Arachidicoccus terrestris: one gene and its partner. The protein of the gene in region 1 interacts with the protein of each later gene in a pairwise test. Links are inferred from orthologs where the notes say so. Each region holds a gene or a part of one and is shown in the gene's direction. Other genes may lie near its edges.

Evidence for each region. The genes of interacting proteins can lie anywhere in the genome.
Region 2: the proteins of K9M52_RS14325 (region 1) and topA interact in binary tests that used the Escherichia coli proteins (3 or more experiments, as listed by UniProt). The link is inferred for Arachidicoccus terrestris from one-to-one orthologs.

The regions. Positions count from the first base shown.
Region 1 is NZ_CP083387.1:3,687,105-3,690,159, reverse strand. Bases 73-3,055 are described here. They hold K9M52_RS14325 (IMPACT family protein), read left to right. Parts: upstream 73-1,248; coding sequence 1,249-1,863; downstream 1,864-3,055. Other genes in these bases: accD (acetyl-CoA carboxylase, carboxyltransferase subunit beta), read left to right, coding at 1,999-2,919; ribD (bifunctional diaminohydroxyphosphoribosylaminopyrimidine deaminase/5-amino-6-(5-phosphoribosylamino)uracil reductase RibD), read left to right, coding at 155-1,237.
Region 2 is NZ_CP083387.1:1,419,177-1,422,399, forward strand. The notes cover bases 60-3,210. They hold topA (type I DNA topoisomerase), read left to right. Parts: upstream 60-397; coding sequence 398-3,010; downstream 3,011-3,210. Other genes in these bases: radC (RadC family protein), read left to right, coding at 60-119; K9M52_RS05695 (hypothetical protein), read right to left, coding at 3,096-3,210. Also shown: more of radC, read left to right, coding at 1-59; more of K9M52_RS05695, read right to left, coding at 3,211-3,223. UniProt on the Escherichia coli protein: Releases the supercoiling and torsional tension of DNA, which is introduced during the DNA replication and transcription, by transiently cleaving and rejoining one strand of the DNA duplex.

The DNA.
Region 1 (3,055 bases):
GCCTGGCTATGGCAGTAAGTCTCCGATTTTTACCCGGAAGTATCTCCTGATTATCGCTCCCCCTGATATATGGCTGAGCCTTTTTTTCAGGTAGGCTCCCTGAAAACTAATTGGCCACGTAAGATTGTCGCCCAATATATTCTACATTTGCAATATGCAGGAGAGTATTAATGTGGAACACAGTACTTACATGTCAAGGTGCCTGGAACTGGCCAAAAAGGGAGCTGGGTATGTTGCACCGAATCCCATGGTAGGTGCCATACTGGTGCACCAGGGCCGCATCCTGGGAGAGGGCTGGCATAAACGCTATGGGGAAGCCCATGCAGAAGTGAATTGCCTGGCTTCTGTTAAAGAAGCGGACAATCATCTGATCTCAGCTTCCACCCTATATGTTTCACTGGAACCCTGTGCACACCACGGCAAAACACCACCCTGTGCAGATCTGATTGTCCGCCACCGGATCCCAAGAGTCGTCATTGGCTGCAAGGATAGCTTTGCCAAAGTTGCGGGTAAAGGGATTGAAAAATTAAAACAGGCAGGCATTGACGTGATTCTGGAAGGTCCCTGGCAAAAAGAATGCCTCGCAGTGAATCGACGTTTTTTCACTTTCCATGCCAGGAGAAGACCTTATATCATCCTTAAATGGGCCGAAACCGCTGACGGATACATAGCACCGGTTCATCAGAGAGGGCTGGAGGAGCGTCTCAAGATCAGCGGCCCTCTTACAGACAGGCTGGTACATAAATGGCGCGCTGAAAATGCAGCTATTCTGATAGGCAAACATACCGCACTTAAAGATGACCCGGCACTTAATAACAGACATTATCATGGTCCGAGTCCGATTAGAATGGTAGTCGATGGGCATTTAGAAATTCCCGGCACCGCAAAACTGATGCAGCCCCCACAGCACACGGTTATTTTTAACCGGTTAAAGACCAGTCACGAGCAAGGCGCCCACTTGCGCTTTGAAAGGCTTAATAATGAATTACCATGGCCAATACAAATAGCTGACTACTGTTACCGGGAAAATATTCAAAGCATTTTGGTGGAAGGCGGCGCTTCGCTACTTCAATCTTTCATAGACATGCAGCTCTGGGATGAATGCAGCATCGTCACCAATACTTCACTCAGAATAGAACAGGGACTTGCTGCGCCTGTCCTTAATAAGAGTATATTCTTGCAATCAATCAGGCTTGGTCAGGATAAAATATGCTATTTTGCAGCTCAAAACGATTAGGACCAGCATACATGACGACACAGGAGACATCATTTTTTACAATTGGTCAGGAGGCGATTGCCGAATTCAAAGACAGAGGCAGTAAATTCCTGGCCTATGCATTCCCCATCAAACATCCGGAAGACTTTAAGCAGCGGCAATCGGAACTCAAAAAAGAACATGGCAAGGCCGTTCATTTTTGTTTTGCCTATAAATTGGGGCCGGACAATTTAATTTTCAGAAGTAGCGACGACGGAGAGCCTTCAGGCAGTGCCGGCAAACCGATTCTGGGTCAGATCACCAGTAAAGGGCTTACGGATGTAGCGATCATTGTGGTGCGCTATTTTGGTGGAACACTTCTGGGAGTGCCCGGACTGATCAATGCGTATAAAACGTCTGCCGCCCTAGCCTTGCAAATGGTACCTATCATTAAAAAACAGATTATGGAGGATTGCCAGTTGGACTTCGATTATACCCGGCTCGGTGAAGTAATGCGCTGGATTAAGACTTTTAATGCAACCATCAAAAGCCAGGAGTCTCAGCTATTTTGCAAAATGATCATCAGCATTCCTAAAGTATCTATGGAAGAGGCGACAACGGTATTCTCTTCGCTTCAGGCGGTCGATTTTAAAAAACTGGGTAAATAATTCTACGATTTAAAATCAGTTCTCTAAAAATAACAACCGTTTGTCTACATAGATAAAACAAATACCTTTAAATTGCCTGATAAAGTAGGAAAGTCCTTAATTTTGTCAGTCTGAAACATATATCTAAAAGTAAATATGAGCGAAGAAGAACTGAAATCAGAAAATAGTTATATACCGGAGCAGGATAAGAAAACGGAAGGAGAACCCAAACAAAGATGGTTTCAAAGATTGCGCAAAGGCATTCAGACAACCACCTCTGAAAAAAAAGAGGTCCCAGAAGGACTCTGGAGCAAATGCCCGGAATGTAATTATATCTGTACCTCCTCAGAACTGGAAGAAAACCTGTATGTGTGTCCCAAATGCGGATATCACCACCGGATCAGCAGTGAGGATTATTTCAAGATTTTATTTGACGATAGAAATTTTAAAGAACATTTTGAAGGAATCAAAAGTGTGGACTTTTTAGGGTTTACAGACTTAAAGTCCTATCAAAAACGTCTGGATGATATTTATAGTAAAACAGATCTCAAAGACAGCATGCGGGTTGCTTCCGGTAGCATGAACGGTGCACCCATCATTGTCGCTTGCATGGATTTTGCCTTTATTGGCGGTTCATTGGGCAGCGTGATGGGAGAAAAGTTCAGCCGGGCAGTAGATTATGCTATTGATAAAAAGGTCCCCTTTATGGTGATCAGTAAATCTGGAGGCGCACGCATGATGGAAAGCGCTTTTTCTCTGATGCAAATGGCGAAAACCAGTGCCAAGTTATCTCAATTAAGCGATGCCCAGCTGCCTTATGTTTCATTATTGACAGACCCAACCTTTGGTGGCGTCTCCGCCAGTTTTGCCATGCTGGGCGATATCAATATCGCTGAGCCAGGTGCCCTGATCGGATTTGCAGGCCCACGTATTATAAAAGAGACGATAAGAAAGGATTTACCTAAGGGTTTTCAACGCAGTGAGTTCTTATTAGATCACGGTTTTCTGGATTTCATTGTAGACAGAAAATCCTTGAAAGACAAGCTAAGTGTTATGCTCCGTCACTTCAAAGTTTAAAAAACAGACGCAGCAAATACAATTACATTCAAACGCACGGCATTTCTGGTCCAACCGGTAACCGTGCTATTTTGTCAATGACGCTATTGTAGCAAGGCAAAATTATCCCAGGGTTATTGATAGAAAGATAAAAATG
Region 2 (3,223 bases), 2.3 Mb from region 1 along the record:
TGGCAATCACCAGGGCGATACACAGCGCCGCCAAGACAATGGATATTACCATGCTCGATCATATTATAATCTCTGATCATGGATTTTTCAGTTTTCTGGATAATGAATTCATGAAATAGATGTCCCAAAAAGACATTTTTTCAGTCTATACAATTCTTAATCAATACTAAATGTATAAATGCATTATATTTTTACTGATTATCAACCAATTATATTGTGAAAAATTTAATAGATCCCGATGACGGGAAAGTTCCCGGACGACAAAACCGACCGGATAAGTTTAGAATTTATCTTTAAAATTCGCTTTGTACGTTCAACTTTTGTTTATTATTGCAAAATTGTACCGTCATATTAGAGAAGATTTCGTATTAAAATAGTATATAATCTAAATAGAATAATGGCAAAAAACTTATTAATAGTAGAGTCGCCGGCCAAGGCCAAAACCATAGAAAAATTCCTGGGCAAGGACTTTGAAGTGGTGAGCAGCTATGGCCATATACGTGACCTTGCAAAAGGTGACAATGGTATTGATATTGAAGAAGGATTTAAACCAACTTATATAGTTCCCGATGAAAAATTAAAGGTTGTTAGTGCCCTCAAGCAGAAGGCGCAGAAGGCAGACGAAGTCTGGCTGGCATCGGATGAGGACCGGGAAGGAGAAAGTATCAGCTGGCATCTGGCTGAAGTACTGAAGCTGAATCCACATACCACTAAAAGGATCATCTTTCACGAAATCACCAAACCTGCTATTCAGCGGGCGATTCAAACACCCCGCACCATTGACCTGAATCTGGTCAATGCGCAGCAGGCCAGACGTGTACTGGACCGGTTAGTGGGTTTTGAACTCAGTCCGGTTCTATGGCGCAAGATCGGCATGACAGGCGGGCTCAGTGCGGGCAGGGTACAGAGTGTCGCGGTTCGCCTGATTGTGGAAAGAGAAAGAGAGATCAATGGATTTACGCCGGTCAGCAGCTTTAAGATAGATGGTTTTTTCCAGGCGGATGATCATAGTGGCAAAACCGTTAGCTTTAAAGCCGAAGGGCCTAATAAACTACCGGACAGCAATACAGCTGAGCAATTCTTAAATAGCTGCAAAGGGGCTACTTATAAGGTAGCAGATATACAGGTAAAACCTGCTAAGAGAACCCCTTCTGCCCCCTTTACGACCTCAACCCTGCAACAGGAAGCCAGTCGTAAGCTGGGCTTTGGCGTTAGTAAAACCATGCAGATCGCGCAACGACTGTATGAAAATGGACATATTACCTATATGCGTACTGACAGTATCAATTTAAGTGATACTGCCATGGGTGAGATCAGTCAGGAAATTAAAAATGCCTACGGCAATGAGTATTATCAACCCCGTAAGTTCAAAAATAAAAATGACAGTGCTCAGGAAGCTCATGAGGCGATTCGTCCGACCTATATCAGTCACCATACAGTAGAAGGCTACGATGAGAGAAGGTTATACGACCTCATCTGGAAACGCACCATCGCATCCCAGATGAGTGATGCTGCCTTTGAGAAAACTATCGCCAAGATTGATATATCGACAAATAAGGAGCAGTTAACAGCTTCCGGTGAAGTATTACAATTCGATGGTTTTTTAAAGGTTTACCTGGAAGGCAAAGATGAAGAGGAGGAAGAAGAACAGGAAGGCATGTTGCCGCCACTGGCTGTGGGTCAGCAGCTGACTTTCAAAGAAATGATCGCAACTGAGAAATTCACCCGTCCGGCCCCACGCTATACTGAAGCCTCTTTGGTGAAGAAACTGGAAGAGCTGGGCATTGGCAGACCGTCTACCTATGCGCCAACGATCACAACAATCATGAAGCGCAATTATGTAGAGAAAAGAGAAAAGGAAGGGACGGAAAGGATCATTCATATGATACGTCTGGATGACAAGCAACAGATCGCCAAAAAAGAGAAAAAAGAAATCACCGGTGCGGATAAAGGCAAGCTCGTACCTACAGATCTGGGTATGGTGGTAACCGACTTCTTGACCATGCATTTTAAAAATGTAATGGACTACAACTTTACTGCCCGCGTGGAAGCCGAGTTTGATGAAATAGCCGACGGTAAATTGGTCTGGAACAAAATGATCCATGCATTCTATGGCCCCTTCCACCTGAGCATTGAAGAGACCATGGAAAATGCTGGACGTGCCACCGGAGAAAGAGAACTGGGCATTGATCCTGCTTCAGGCAAGAAAGTCTATGCCCGCATGGGTAAATTTGGACCTATGGTACAGATCGGCGAACAGGAAGACGCTGAGGAGCGCCGCTTTGCCTCCCTTCGGAAAGATCAGAGTATTGAAACCATTACTTTCGAAGAAGCCATGGATCTGTTTAAGCTTCCAATCACGCTAGGTGAATATAAAGATGCTGAAGTATCCGCATCCGTGGGAAGATTTGGTCCTTATGTAAAATGGGGAGAGACCTATGTCTCTTTACCCAAAGGCAGTGACCCTTTGGAAACGACCATGGAGCAGGCCATTGAACTGATTGAAGAAAAGATCAAAGCAGATGCACCTATCGCCTTTTATCAGGACAAGCCAGTGACCAAGGGCAAAGGCCGTTTTGGTCCCTTTATTAAATGGGAAGATTATTTTATCAACGTGCCCAAAGCCTATGATTTTGACAACCTGAGCCAGTCCGACATTGACGAGCTGGTGGCCAAAAAAATAGAGAAGGAAGCCAATCGGTATATTCATAACTGGCCGGCAGAGAAAATCGCCATTGAGAATGGACGCTGGGGGCCTTTTATCCGCTTTGGCAAGGCTTCTATCAAACTGGGGAAGCGGCCCGACGGCGAAAGGTTTACGGCAGAAGACTTAAAGGATGTCACCCTGGAAGACGTCAAAAAAATGATCGAGAAAGAAGTACCGGGCGCGTTTACCAAGAAAGCCAAGAAGGCAGCACCTAAAAAGGCCGCCAAAAAAGCAGCTCCTAAAAAAACAGCTAAGAAGGCGGCTCCTAAGAAAGCGGCGGCCAAAAAGGCAGCCAGGAAATAAACAGCCTGGTCAAAGGGGCAAATGTACAATAACCATGGTCGGCTTTTTAAGGAGTCGACCATGGTTTTTATTAAGGTGGCAATACCTACCGTACTGTACAACTAAAGTATTTCTGGTCCCTGAAAAAAGTAAAATACATAATGGAAAGGATCATCAGCCCACCGGCACCTCCTACGACATATTTAATCAGCCATCCGGTATCCTCAAACTGAA